Regions from separate parts of the Massilia sp. 05N420 genome, predicted to be linked through region 1. Evidence: predicted binding sites of a transcription regulator. Region 1 holds the regulator's gene; the other holds the start of a gene.
The links. Region 1 encodes LexA, which represses DNA repair genes until DNA is damaged. Its sites were predicted from a motif close to ACTGTATNNNNATACAGT; they were not measured.

Region 1 (7,177 bases):
AACCAGGCCCAGCTCAAGGACGAGCTGTTCCGCATCGACCGCCGCCACGTCAACACCGGTTCCGATTCGGAAGTGCTGCTGAACGTGCTGGCCCACGAGATCCAGACCGCCGCCGACGGCTACTCGCTGGATCCGGATGCCATCTTCAAGGCGGTTGCCATGGTGCACAAGCGCGTGCGCGGCGCCTATGCCGTGATCGCCCAGATCTCCGGCCACGGCCTGCTGGCCTTCCGCGACCCCTTCGGCATCCGTCCGCTCTGCCTGGGCGTGAACGAGACCGAGAACGGCCCCGAATACCTGGTCGCCAGCGAATCGGTGGCGCTCGAGGGCCTGGGCTTCCGCTTCGTGCGCGACATCGCGCCGGGCGAGGCGGTCTTCATCGACGACGCCAGCCAGCTGCATTCGCGCCAGTGCGCCGAGAACCCGTCGCTGAATCCCTGCGCCTTCGAATACGTCTACCTGGCCCGTCCGGACTCCGTCATCGACGGCGCCTCGGTCTACGCGACCCGCCTGCGCATGGGCGAATACCTGGCCGACAAGATCCGCGAGGAGATCCCGGTCGAGGAAATCGACGTCGTGATGCCGATCCCGGACTCATCGCGTCCGGCCGCGATCCAGCTGGCGCTGAAACTGGGCGTCGAGTACCGCGAAGGCTTCATCAAGAACCGCTACATCGGCCGCACCTTCATCATGCCGGGCCAGGGCATGCGCAAGAAGTCGGTGCGCCAGAAGCTGAACGCGATCGCTTCCGAGTTCAAGGACAAGAACGTGCTGCTGGTCGACGACTCGATCGTGCGCGGCACCACCAGCCGCGAGATCGTGCAGATGGCGCGTGAAGCGGGCGCCCGCAAGGTCTTCTTCGCCTCGGCCGCGCCGCCGGTGCTGTACCCGAACGTGTACGGCATCGACATGCCGACCCGCGACGAGCTGATCGCCCACGGCCGCACCGTGGAAGAGGTGTGCCGCGAGATCACGGCCGACCGCCTGGTCTACCAGGACATCGAGGCGCTGAAGAAATCGATCATGGACGTGAATCCGGCGCTGACCAGCGTCGAGGCGTCCTGCTTCGACGGCGTCTACATCACCGGCGACATCTCGCCGGAGTACCTGGACAGGCTGGAGAACCACCGCCACAAGAGCTCGGGCAAGTCGTCCGAGGATCTGGTGCGGACCCAGCTGAATCTGAACCCGCCGGTAGCGGCGGAGTAAATCACGTATCATCGTACGGGCGCCTCGGGCGCCCGTTTTCATTTGTACCGACACGATCATGAGCGACACGAACAACTACGGCTTCACCACCACCATCCTCCACAACGACCGCCGCAAGACCATCGAGCAGGGCTCGCTGCACAAGCCCATCCACACCTCGGTGGCCTTCGGCTATGGCGACGCGCGCCAGCTGGCCTCGGTCTTCCAGGGCAAGGAACCGGGCTTCCGCTACGGCCGCCAGGGCAACCCGACGGTGTCGGCGCTGGAAGACAAGATCACCAAGATGGAAGACGGCGTCGCCACCCTGTGCTTCGCCACCGGCATGGCAGCGATCGGCGCGCTGGCCCAGGCGCTGCTGAAGGAAGGCGACCACGTGGTCTCGTCCAGCTTCCTGTTCGGGAATACCAACAGCCTGTGGAACACGGTGGCGGGGCAGGGCACCGAGGTCTCCTTCGTCGATGCCACCGACGTCGCCAACGTCGAAGCGGCGCTGCAGCCCAACACGCGCCTGGTGTTCGTCGAGACCATCGCCAATCCGCGCACCCAGATCGCGGATCTCGCGCGCATCGGCGAGCTGTGCCGTAGCAGGGGCATCCTCTACGTGGTCGACAACACCATGACCACGCCCTGGCTGTTCCGCCCGAAGGCGGTCGGCGCCGGCCTGGTGGTCAATTCGCTGACCAAGTCGATCGGCGGCCACGGCATGGCGCTGGGCGGCGCCCTGACGGACACCGGCCTGTACGACTGGAGCGCCTATCCGAACATCGCGCCGAACTTCCGCAAGCAGCCGGCCAAGGCCCAGGGCATGGCCCAGCTGCGCGCCAAATCGCTGCGCGACTTCGGCGCCTCGCTGGCGCCGGAAGCCGCCCACCACATCGCCGTCGGCGCCGAGACCCTGGCCCTGCGCATGGACCGCACCTGCGCCAACGCGTTGGCGCTGGCGAAGATGCTGGAAGCCGACCAGCGCGTCGCCGCCGTCCACTACCCGGGCCTGCCTTCGCACCCGCAGCACCGCATCGCTACCAGCCTGTTCCGTGCCTACGGCTCGCTGTTCAGCTTCGAGCTGAAGGAGGGCATCGACTGCTTCGACTACCTGAACCGCCTGCAGATCGCGATCCCGGCCAGCAACCTGGGCGACACCCGCACCCTGGTGATCCCGGTCGCGCACACGATCTTCTTCGAGATGGGGCCGGAGCGCCGCGCCAGCATGGGCATCGCCGAATCCCTGATCCGGGTGTCGGTGGGCATCGAGGATACGGCGGACCTGCTGGCCGACTTCGGCAACGCGCTGGCCGACTGAACACGGCGTTTTATCCATAGCGAATTGTCATAAAACAAAGGCAAGTCTATGATCGCTCTCACCAATCATGTGGAGAGAGACGATGAAACGACTTGCATTTGCGGTGCTGATGCTGGCCGCCGGGATGGCCTGGGCCGACGATCTCGGCGATGCCGAAAAAGCCTTGCGCGCCAAGGAATACGGCAAGGCCTTGCCGATCTACACGAAGCTGGCGAACGCCGGCAATGCCGAAGCGCAGTTCCGCCTGGGCGAAATGTACTGGTATGGCGACGGCACCGCGGTCGACATGGGCAAGTCGCAGGACTGGCTGCAGAAGGCCGCAGCGTCCGGCCATGGCGGCGCGAAGGAGTCGCTGGCGGTCCTCAAGGAGCGCGAACAGCGTGCCGGCGACCTGGCTTACTGGACCGGCTACAAGGGCGATGACCTGGTGACGGGCAAGTACGCCTGCCCGATGCCGAAGATCCCGCAGGTGTCGAAGACCAATGAGGACATCAACCGGGTCAGCACCGCGATCGCGCAATGGGAAACCTGCTACAACGACTTCGTGGCCGGCGTGAACCAGGCGCCGCCGGGCGTCAAGCGCATCCCGGCCGACATCCTCAAGCTGATGAGCCCGCACGAAGCCGAGCAGGCCGCCTCCCGCATCGATGACGTCACGGTGGCCGTGATCAGCCGCCGCCAGGCCGAGGCGCTGAATTTCACCTCGGAGCGCGACGCCTGGTACACGGCAACCCAGTCCTTCGTGGCGGAATCGAATGCCAAGAGCGAGGCGAACAAGCGCCAGCTCGACGTCGAGAACCGGCGCGCGGCCGATGCCAGCAACGAATACAACCGCAGGGTCACGCAGGGCGCGACCTTCGCCCAGCCCGCGTCGACCGGCAAATAAGGCTTGTATCGGGAGCGACGATGAAACGACTTGCATTTGCGGTGCTGATGCTGGCCGCCGGGATGGCGCGGGCCGACGATCTGGGCGATGCCGAAAAGTCCTTGCGCGCGAAGGAATACGACAAGGCCTTGCCGATCTTGACGAAGCTGGCGAACGCCGGCAATGCCGAAGCGCAGTTCCGCCTGGGCGAGATGTACTGGCATGGCAACGGCACCGCGCCCGACCTGGGCAAGTCGCAGGCCTGGCTGCAGAAGGCCGCCACCGGCGGGCATGGCGGCGCGAAGGAGACCTTGGCGATCCTGAAGCAGCGCGAGGAGCGCGCCGCCGACCTGGCTTACTGGACCGGCGGCTACAAGGGCGAGGAGCTGGTATCGGGCAAGTTTGCCTGCCCGATACCGAAGCTTCCGGTGGTCTCCAGGACCAATGAGGAAATCAACCGCATCCAGGCCGAGATCGCCCAGTGGGAAACCTGCCACAACGATTTCGTCGCCAACGTGAAGCAGGCGCCGCAAGGCGGCAAACGTATCCCGCCCGACGTCTTCAAGTTGATGAGTCCGCGTGAGGCCGAGCAGGCGGCCGGCCGCGTCAACGATGCCCTGACGGGCGCCGCCATGCGCCGCCAGGCCGAGGCGCTGGCCTTTGCCGGCGACCGTGACGCCTGGTACGCGGCCACCGAAAAGTTTGTCAACGAGGCGAACGCCAGGACCGAGGACGACAAGCGCCGCCATAACGACGAGCAACAGCACGCACGGGAAGCCAATGATTCCTACCTGCGTAAAATGGGGGAGCAGGCGCCGCGTCCGCAGCGCTCGTGGGGCGGCAACAAGTAAGGATTGTTGAGCTGGCAGGGCTGTGGGGGTATGATAAATTTCTTTTTCACAGCCCTGCTTCACAGCTCTTTTCCATGAAGACTCTCCTGTTATGCGTCGCATTGCTGGCGGCCGGCACCGTCCGTGCCGACGAGCTGGCCGATGCCGACGCCCTGTTCGCCAAGAAGGCCTATCCAGAAGCCCTGCAGAAGTACACCAGGCTGGCCAATGCCGGCAACGTCACGGCCCAGCAGCACCTGGGCGAAATGTATTTTTACGGCGAAGCCGGCGCCATCGACATGGACAAGGCCACCGCCTGGTTCCGCAAGGCGGCGGCCAAAGGCAATGCCGTCGCCATCGCCTCGCTCGAGATGATGAAGCAGCGCGAGCTCCGCCGCGCCGACATCGACTACTGGATGACGAAATACGACGGCTCGGATGTCCGTACCGACGAGTACCGCTGCCCGGCGCCGCGCTTCCCGGCGGTGTCGCGCCAGACCGAGGAGATCGACCGCTACAGCGCGAAGATGAAGACCTGGCAGGATTGCTACAACCGCTATGCCGAGCACCTGAATGCGGTCACCCCGCTGAGCAAGCGTATTCCCGAGGACGTCCGTAAACTGATGACCAAGGCCGAATACGAGACGGCAAGCAAGCACCTGGACGCGGTGCAGGAGGGGCTGTCGGAAGACGCCAGGATCAGCGCCAAGATGGTCGTGGCCGACTTCACGGTCTGGCGCGACGCCACCGACGCCTATGTCAGCCAGCACAACGAGATCGTCAAGAGCGGGCCGACGCCCGAACGCGAGAAGGACCTGGAAGCGCGCAAGAACAACTATAACGGCGCAGGCACGAAGTAAGCCGTCCGCCGAATGAGAAACGCCCCGCAGGCGCAAGCCGGGCGGGGCGTTTATTTTGCCAAGTGGCAAAAATTAGTGCCGGCTCGGTGCCGGCTTAGTGCCAGCTCAGTGCCAAGAGCGCAGCAGGCCGACGGCCAGTCCTTCGAGCGCGAACTCGTCGGTGTGCGGATCGACCGTGATGACGGAGAAGTCCGGGTTTTCCGGCAGCAGTTCGATGGTGCCGCCGCTCTTGCGGTAGCGCTTGACGGTGACTTCGTCGCCGATGCGGGCGACTACGATCTGGCCGTTCTTTGCCGAATCCACTTTCTTGACGGCCAGGAAGTCGCCGTCGCAGATGCCGGCGTCGCGCATCGACCAGCCCTTGACCTTCAGCAGGAAGTCGGGCTTGCTCGAAAACATGGCCGGGTCGACCGAGTAGGTGGCCTCGACATGTTCCTGGGCCAGGATCGGCGAACCGGCGGCGACGCGGCCGACCAGCGGCAGCGACATCAGCAGGGCAGCCGGGACTGCCGGTACCGGAGCGGGTTCGGCTGCGGCGCCGACCAGGCGGATGCCGCGCGAGGTGCCGGGGGAGATTTCGATCGCGCCCTTGCGCGCCAGGGCCTGCAGGTGTTCCTCGGCCGCATTGGCCGAGCGGAAGCCCAGCTCCTGCGCGATTTCGGCGCGGGTCGGCGGGAAACCGGTGTTGTCGATCGCTTCCTTGATCAGGTTGAGGATCTGTTCTTGCCGTGCGGTGAGCTTGAGCATGTCAAAGATTAATTCGTAGGTGAGCGGTAGTGCGGGGCGAACCCGATACCCTGTATTTTTGTACAGTATTGCGCCGGGCGCAAGGGGAATCCGTGCGATTTGCCGGTTTTTTTTGCCTGCCGGGCACAGCCGATGCTCGGTAGGCAAGCCGGGCCGCCAACGCGGCCTCGAAATGGCGATTGAGCTCTTGACGTTTTTGCGGTTATAATGTCGGGCTTTCCCTTCCCACACTCGTCTTGACGCCGAGGTGGGCATTTGTTTAAACGTCCTTAAGGAGTGTTGCATGCGTCATTATGAAATCGTGTTTATCGTCCACCCGGACCAGAGCGAGCAGGTTCCGGCGATGATCGAGCGCTACAAGACCACGGTCACCTCGCGCGGCGGTAACATCCACCGCGTCGAAGACTGGGGCCGCCGTCAAATGGCTTACCAGATCCAGAAGCTGCCGAAGGCACACTACATCTGCATGAACATCGAGTGCGACAACGAGACCCTGGTCGAGCTGGAAACCGCATTCAAATTCAATGATGCCGTGCTGCGTCACCTGACCGTCAAGATGAAGAAGGCCGAAACCGCGCCGTCGCCGATGATGAAATCGGTGCAGCGCGAAGACGCAGCCAAGAGCCATCGCGCCGAGCAGGCAGCTGCTCCGGCCGCAGCCGCTTAATTCTTAATCTTAAGAAAGAAGCGCGCAAGGGCAGTGAACGAGCTGTTGCTGGTCGCAAGCATCGCGGAACGCGATGCCCTGCGCTACACCCCGGCCGGTATCCCCATCGTCAGCGGCATCCTGCAACATGGATCGCAGCAGGTGGAAGCAGGGATTGCCAGGCAGGTCGAATTCGAGATCACCGCGCTGGCCGCGGGCGATGTTTCGAAGCGATTTGCCGACGCCGAACTCGGTGCCGTCTACGAGTTTCGAGGGTTCATGGCCAGGAAGAACCGCAACAGCAAAGCCCTGGTGTTTCACATCATTGATTTCATTTAGATAGATACAGGAGCCTAAAATGGCATTCGGTAAAAAGTTCGACAAAAACAAAGCCAAGGAAAAACTGAAGCGTAAACAGCAGAACCCGCTGTTCAAGCGCAAGAAGTTCTGCCGCTTCACCGCTGCAGGCGTGGAACAGGTTGACTACAAAGACGTCGACACCCTGAAGGATTTCGTCCAGGAAAACGGCAAGATCATGCCGGCACGCCTGACCGGTACCAAGGCGCACTACCAGCGCCAAGTGGACACCGCCATCAAGCGCGCCCGCTACCTGGCCCTGCTGCCGTACACCGACCTGCACAACGCTTAATCGTCGGTCACGACACGTATACTGGAGAATAATATGCAAGTCATCCTGCTGGAAAAAGTCGTCAACGTCGG
Region 2 (7,177 bases), on a different contig from region 1:
CGGCGGCGCACCGTCACGAAGCGGTAGTCGATCCACTCCTGCAGGATTTCGGTCAGGCCCTTCTGGCGCGGACGGCCGTCGCCGCCGATCATCACCAGGTTGATCGGGGCCGAGGTCTCCAGCGAGGTATGCGCCAGCAGCATCAGCATGAACTCGGCCTGGTCCTGGTTCTTCGACTTCGGCTCGAACACCAGGCGCACCGGGGCCTCGCGGCCCGATTCGTCGCGCACGGCATCCAGCGCACCGAGGATGGTCTGCTTCAGCGCCAGCTGCTCGGGCAGCAGGGTCTTCTTGCCGGCCTTGATCTTCGGGTTGGTCAGTTCTTCGATCTCTTCCAGCACGCGCTGGGACGACACGCCCGGGGGCAGTTCGGTGACCACCGCCTGCCACTGGCCGCGCGCCAGTTCCTCGATCTTCCAGCGTGCGCGTACCTTCAGCGAGCCACGGCCGGTGGTGTAGATGTCGGCGATGTTCGAGGCCGGGGTGATGATCTGGGCGCCGCCCGGGTAGTCGGGGCCCTGCACCAGCGTCATCAGCTCGGCGTGGGTGATCTTCGGGTTGCGGATCATCGCCACCGCGGCCGCCGCCACTTCGCGCAGGTTGTGCGAGGGGATCTCGGTGGCCATGCCGACCGCGATGCCGGAGGCGCCGTTCAGCAGCAGCATCGGCAGGCGGGCCGGCAGGGTGCGCGGCTCTTCGCTGGAGCCGTCGTAGTTCGGCTGGAAGTCGACCGTGCCCATGTCGATCTCGTCGAGCAGCAGGCGCGATACCGGCGTCAGGCGCGCTTCGGTGTAGCGCATTGCCGCCGCGCCGTCACCGTCGCGCGAGCCGAAGTTGCCCTGGCCGTCGATCAGCGGATAGCGCAGCGAGAAGTCCTGGGCCATGCGCACCAGCGCATCGTACACGGACTGGTCGCCGTGCGGGTGGAGCTTACCGAGCACGTCGCCGACCACGGTCGCCGATTTGCGCGGCTTCGCCGTCGGGCCCAGGCCCAGTTCGTTCATCGAGTAGAGGATGCGGCGCTGGACCGGTTTCTGGCCGTCGGACACGTCCGGCAGCGCGCGGCCCTTGACGACCGAGACCGCGTAGTCCAGGTAGGCGCGCTCGGCGAAAGTGGAAAGGGTGAGCGTTTCGGCATCAATGCCGGCCGGCTCGTGTTGTTGTTCGAAGAGGCTTGCTTGGCTCATGTTCTATCTATTCGTATTCGGTGCGTGGGCACGCCGTGCCCACGCATTACGTGCGCATCAAATGTCCGCTTCCGTCTCGTTACCGTGCTCTTCCAGCCATGCGCGGCGGGCGGCGGCTTCGCCTTTACCCATCAGCATATTGAAGCGCGCCGACGATTCGGCCAGGTTGTAGTCGCCGAAGGCCACCGGCAGCAGGCGGCGGGTATCCGGGTTCATCGTGGTTTCCCACAGCTGTTCGGCGTTCATCTCGCCGAGACCCTTGAAGCGGGAGATGCTCCACACGCCTTCCTTCAGGCCTTCCTTCTTGAGCTTGTCCTCGATCGCCAGCAGTTCGCCGTCGTCCAGCGCGTACAGCTTCTGGATCGGCTTCTTGCCGCGCGCCGGCACGTCGACACGGTACAGCGGCGGACGCGCGACACACACGTGGCCGTTCTTGAACAGGGCCGGGAAATGCTTGAAGAACAAAGTGAGCAGCAGCACCTGGATGTGCGAGCCGTCGACGTCCGCATCGGAAAGGATGCAGATCTTCCCGTAGCGCAGGCCGGACAGGTCCGGCGTATCGTCCGCGCTGTGCGGGTCGACGCCGATCGCCACCGCGATGTCGTGGATCTCGTTGTTGGCGAACAGGCGGTCGCGGTCGGTCTCCCAGGTGTTCAGCACCTTGCCGCGCAGCGGCAGGATGGCCTGGAATTCCTTGTCGCGGCCCATCTTGGCCGAGCCGCCCGCGGAATCGCCCTCGACCAGGAACAGTTCGTTGCGGGTGATGTCGGTCGATTCGCAATCGGTCAGCTTGCCCGGCAGGACGGCCACGCCCGAGGACTTCTTCTTCTCGACCTTCTGCAGCGAACGCAGGCGGGATTGCGCCTGCTTGATGACCAGTTCGGCCAGCTTCTTGCCGTAGTCGACGTGCTGGTTCAGCCACAGCTCGAGCGGCGGACGGGTGAAGGTCGACACCAGTTTCACGGCGTCGCGCGAGTTCAGGCGCTCCTTGGTCTGGCCCTGGAACTGCGGATCCAGCACCTTCGCCGACAGCACGAACGAGACGCGCGCGAACACGTCTTCCGGCAGCAGCTTGACGCCCTTCGGCAGCAGCGAGTGCATCTCGACGAAGCTCTTCACTGCGCCGAACAGGCCGTCGCGCAGGCCGGATTCGTGGGTGCCGCCGCTGACCGTCGGGATCAGGTTGACATAGGATTCGCGCACCACGGCGCCTTCCTCGGTCCAGGCCACGACCCAGGCCGCGCCTTCGCCTTCCGCGAAGCCCTCATCCCCTGCAGCCGCATATTGCGCGCCTTCGAACAGCGGGATCACGGTCTGGCCCTGGCCCACGGTCTGGGCCAGCGCTTCAAGCAGGTAGCCGCGCAGGCCTTCGTCGTAGCGCCAGGTTTGCGTATCGCCGGTCTTTTCGTTGGTGAGGGTGACGGTGACGCCCGGCAGCAGCACGGCCTTCGAACGCAGCAGGCGCTGCAGCTCGGCCATCGGGATCGTCGGGGAGTCGAAGTACTTGCCGTCCGGCCAGGCGGTGACGCGGGTGCCGTTCTTCTTGCCGCCGCGCTCGGCCGGGTTGGAGCTCAGCGGCTCGACCACGTCGCCGTGCTCGAAGGCCAGCTGGTGCACGCCGTTGCCTTGCTCGTCCTTGCGCCAGACGGTGATTTCGAGGCGCTTCGACAGCGCGTTGGTGACCGACACGCCGACGCCGTGCAGGCCGCCCGAGAAGGCGTAAGCGCCGCCCGAACCCTTGTCGAACTTGCCGCCCGCGTGCAGGCGCGTAAACACGATCTCGACGGTGGAGACGCCTTCCTCGGGGTGGATGCCGACCGGGATGCCGCGGCCGTCGTCCTCGACCGTGATCGAGCCGTCCGTGTTCATCGTCACGGCGATGTTCTTGCAGTGACCACCCAGCGCCTCGTCCGAGGCGTTGTCGATCACTTCCTGGATGATGTGCAGCGGGTTCTCGGTGCGCGTGTACATGCCCGGACGCTGCTTGACGGGCTCCAGTCCCTTCAGGACCCGGATGGATGATTCGCTGTAGTCGGTTGCAGTTTTCTTGGTGGCCATGCTGGATAGTTGTATGTCGAATGCCTGCGCATTCTATCTTGTCGGGCGGAAATGAGAACGCCAAACGACGCGGCAAAAGGCGCCAGTGTCGGTGCTTACGCGCTTTTTGGGAAGAGTGGCTAACGCAACACTGTATGGAAATACAGTATTTTTGCCTGTTGCGCCGAAGTTTGCAAGTGCTGGATGTGAGATTCTGTAAATGGGAATCGTGCGCGCCTATGGCAGGGCTATAGTGAGTTCATGGCAGAGGACAATGAAGACCGTGAAACTGCGGGGGCGCCGCGCGTGCCTGACCGGCGCGCGTCTGGAAATGCGTCGCGCTACCTGCGGCAGGGCGATACACCCTTGAATCTGGCCGGCCGCGTGTTGCGTTCGCGCTGGCGCGCCCTCAGCGACCGCTTCAGCCGCGACTTCATGCGGCGCACCCTGCGCATCGGCGTTTCCGCCCGCATCTTTCATCCGGAACCGGGCGCCGTCGGCCTGCGCAGCAAGAACCTGCAATACCTCGAAGAGTCGATCGCGCAATGGGTGATGTCGCGCGATGTGCTGGTCTTCATGGTGCCGACCGTGAACACCGGTGGTTTGCTCCACCCCAGCAACATCACCATGCGCCATTACGCGCGCCACCTGGACGGGCTGGTGCTGCAGGGCGGGGCGGACGTCTCGCCGATGACCTATTCCGAAACGCCCACCAGGCCCGAATGGAACGGCGACCGCGCGCGCGATGTATATGAACTGGAGCTGCTGCACGAGTTCGTCGACGCCGGCAAGCCGGTGCTCGGCATCTGCCGCGGTTGCCAGCTGATCAACGTCGCCTTCGGCGGCACCCTCTACCAGGACGTCGCCACCAATGTCCCCGATGCCCTGGCCCACGTGCACGAAGACTACGACGCCCACCGCCACGCCATCGTCTTCCCGCACGGTTCCTCGCTGGGCAAGATGTTCCCCGACCAGAAGCGCCCGATCGTGAATTCCATCCACCACCAGGCCGTCAAGGACCTGGGCCGCGACATCCACGTCGAGGCGATGTCGGACCCGGACGGGATCGTCGAAGCGATCCGCTACCAGCGCGCACCCTTTGTGATGGGGCTGCAGTGGCATCCGGAGTTCCACCGGGCGAAGGGGACGGAGCTGCTGGATTGTACGCCGGTGCTGGATGAGTTTTTGCGGGCTGCGCGCGAGACGCGGCTTTAAATAACTACCGTCGTCCCTGCGATTGACCACCGTCGTTCCCGCTATTGTTACCGTCGTCCCCGCCTTCGCGGGGACGACGAGATCATGCGCGGCAACGAGGTATTTCGCTTGCACAGCCATCAAACTGCCTCCATAATCTAAATGAGAATCATTCTCATGAAAACAAGGAGGCCCAATGGACGACGATTTTTTGGACGACACCCCCGCATCCGGCACCCCCAGCACCCGCCACGCCCTCTTGATCGCGGCCCTGCTGCACCTGATGTCGCAGTACACGATCCGCAGCGCCAAGCGCGACCCGCGCAATCCCGACGACGAAGGTCCCTGCGTCAAACTGGCTGCCGTGATCGAGCGCCACCTCGATGCCCTGGCGCGCCTGCCGGACGCCGAGCCGGTGCTGCGCGCCACCTGCGAGCAGCTGCGCGTGAAGTGGGAAGACCTGGTCGACAGCCGCATGCCGGCGCCAGCCAGGCGGCCGCTGTTGTCGCGCATCCTGCGTCCGGGGATGTTCAAGACCCCGGCGCTGGCCACCTGAGCCGGCGGGAGTTCAGTCCAGCCAGGTGCGCAAGGCCGCTTCGCCGTCCGGCGTGAAAGCCAGCACGCGCGAGTCCGGCACGCGCCCGGCCCAGCCCAGTTGCTGGAAACGGTCGAGGAGTAGCGTGCCGAGCTGGCCGGCCAGGTGATGGCGGCGCTCGCTCCAGTCCAGGCAGGTGCGGCAGAAGGGCCGGCGCGATGCCGGCAGCCTGTCGAGATCGATGCCGAGGGCGCGCACCGCGCCGCGGCCCGCATCGGTCAGATTGATGCCATCGGCGCCGAGAGAAAAAGCGCCGCGCTGCGCCAGGTGCTCGTAGATCAGCACGCCCAGCTCGCCGGCCAGGTGGTCGTAGCAAACCCTGGCCTTGCGCAGCGCCGGCTCGCGCGGACTGGAGCGCATCCGCACGGCGCCGGTGCCGAAGGCCACGCCCATCAGTGATTCCAGCAATTGCGCGACCTCGGCATCGGCGATGCGGAAGTAGCGGTGCCGGCCCTGCGCCTCGACGGACAGCAGGCCGGCATCCTGCAGCTTGGCCAGGTGGCCGCTGATGGTCTGGCGCGTGACGCCGGCGGCGTCCGCCAGTTCGGTCGCGGTCAGCGCCATGCCGCTCATCAGAACGGTGAGCACTTCGGCGCGCGCATGGTCGCCGATCATGGCGGCGATATTCGTGATGTTCGGTCCGTCCCTCATGCTTCGATGCTAACCGAAGCATCGGGGGATGGCAAAGGACTAGAGTGGCCCTGTCCATCACAAGGAGTCCACATCACCATGATTACCTGCTTCATCCGTTACGAAATCGACCCCATCCAGAAAGAGGCCTTCCGCCGCTACGCGGAAAACTGGGGCCGCATCATTCCTCGGCTGGGCGGACGCCTGCTCGGCTACTTCCTGCCGCACGAGGGCACGAATTACGAGGCTTGGGGCCTGGTCGGCTTCGACAGCCTGGCCGCCTACGAGGCCTACCGCGCTCGCCTGAGGCAGGACGAGGAAGCGTGTGCCAACTTCACTTTCGCGCGCGAAAGCAGATTCATCCTGCGCGAGGAACGCAGTTTCACTGAACTGGTGGAAGGCACTTTCCAGTCGGAGCCGCAGCGATGATCGCCGTGATCTTCGAAGTCGATCCGGACCCGGCGCACCGCCAGGAATATCTCGGTACCGCAGCCGCGCTGCGCGCCGAACTGGAGGCCATCGACGGCTTCATCTCCGTCGAGCGCTTCGAATCCCTGAGCCGGCCGGGCAGGCTACTGTCTCTGTCGTTCTGGCGCGACGAGGAGGCGGTGCGGCGCTGGCGCACCCAGGCCGCGCACCGGGAAGCGCAGGCGCGCGGGCGGCAGGGCGTGTTCCGCGGCTACCGCCTGCGCGTGGCCGAGGTCGTGCGCGACTATGGCCTGCACGACCGCGAGCAGGCGCCGTCGCTTACCTGGAACCTATCCCAGTAGGCCGGAGTCGCTCCTGACGCGCCTGGCAAGCGGGTGCTGCGTTGCTCGTCGTTGCATGGCTCGCCATGCGGCCTCCTCGCGCCTTGCCCGCACTTGCAATGCATCGTCATGAGCTTCCCCCCGCCTACCGGGAAAGGTTCTTAGGACGATAGATGGCGCAGAGCTTGTGGCCGTCGGGATCGCGGACGTAAGCGAGATACATCTTCCCGATGCTGCCTTCGCGCAAGCCCGGCGGCTCTTCGATCGAGGTGCCGCCCTGCGCGACCGCGGTGTCATGGAACTTCTGCACCTGTTCCGGCGAATCGCATTTGAAGCCGATGGTGCCGCCGTTGGCAAAGGTGGCGTCTTCGCCGTTGATGGGCTCGGTAATGCAGAAGGTGCTGCCGTTGTGGCGGTAGAAGAGCCGCGTATGGCCGCTGCCGGCGGTGTCGCGGAAGGGCTCGCCGGCACCGAGCGTGCCGAGCACGGCATCGTAGAAGCGTTTCGAGCGTTCCAGGTCGTTCGACCCGAGCATCACGTGATTCAGCATGCATGTCTCCTTTGATGAGCGAAGGCCCACATCATAGCGCGGCCCGTCGGCTCAGTCCCTGATCTCGGCCTCGACCAGCTTCGCCAGCAGTTCCAGCGACTCCTGCCAGCCCAGATAGCAGGCTTCCGCCGGAATCATGGCCGGAATCCCTTCCTGGCGGATCTTGACCTCGACGCCGCAGAACACTTCGCGCAGCTGCACCGTGGTCTGCATCCGGCCAGGCAGGTTCGGATCG

Region 2: AC1DIX_RS04120 (DNA topoisomerase IV subunit B) is a predicted target of LexA. The motif match lies at 3,375-3,392, and genes of this name have one in related genera.

The regions. Positions count from the first base shown of each region.
Region 1 covers NZ_JBFTMX010000042.1:58,796-65,972, reverse strand. Annotated here, with positions in the region: gene purF (amidophosphoribosyltransferase) at 1-1,209, shown strand, start outside; gene AC1DIX_RS22420 (cystathionine gamma-synthase family protein) at 1,268-2,509, shown strand; gene AC1DIX_RS22415 (tetratricopeptide repeat protein) at 2,592-3,395, shown strand; gene AC1DIX_RS22410 (tetratricopeptide repeat protein) at 3,416-4,225, shown strand; gene AC1DIX_RS22405 (tetratricopeptide repeat protein) at 4,300-5,064, shown strand; gene lexA (transcriptional repressor LexA) at 5,170-5,811, opposite strand; gene rpsF (30S ribosomal protein S6) at 6,095-6,478, shown strand; gene priB (primosomal replication protein N) at 6,512-6,796, shown strand; gene rpsR (30S ribosomal protein S18) at 6,816-7,106, shown strand; gene rplI (50S ribosomal protein L9) at 7,140-7,177, shown strand, end outside.
Region 2 covers NZ_JBFTMX010000005.1:24,444-31,620, reverse strand. Annotated here, with positions in the region: gene parC (DNA topoisomerase IV subunit A) at 1-1,187, opposite strand, end outside; gene AC1DIX_RS04120 (DNA topoisomerase IV subunit B) at 1,245-3,245, opposite strand; gene AC1DIX_RS04115 (gamma-glutamyl-gamma-aminobutyrate hydrolase family protein) at 3,486-4,439, shown strand; gene AC1DIX_RS04110 (hypothetical protein) at 4,615-4,974, shown strand; gene AC1DIX_RS04105 (ArsR/SmtB family transcription factor) at 4,987-5,664, opposite strand; gene AC1DIX_RS04100 (NIPSNAP family protein) at 5,743-6,072, shown strand; gene AC1DIX_RS04095 (antibiotic biosynthesis monooxygenase family protein) at 6,069-6,413, shown strand; gene AC1DIX_RS04090 (VOC family protein) at 6,538-6,942, opposite strand; gene AC1DIX_RS04085 (SRPBCC family protein) at 6,994-7,177, opposite strand, start outside.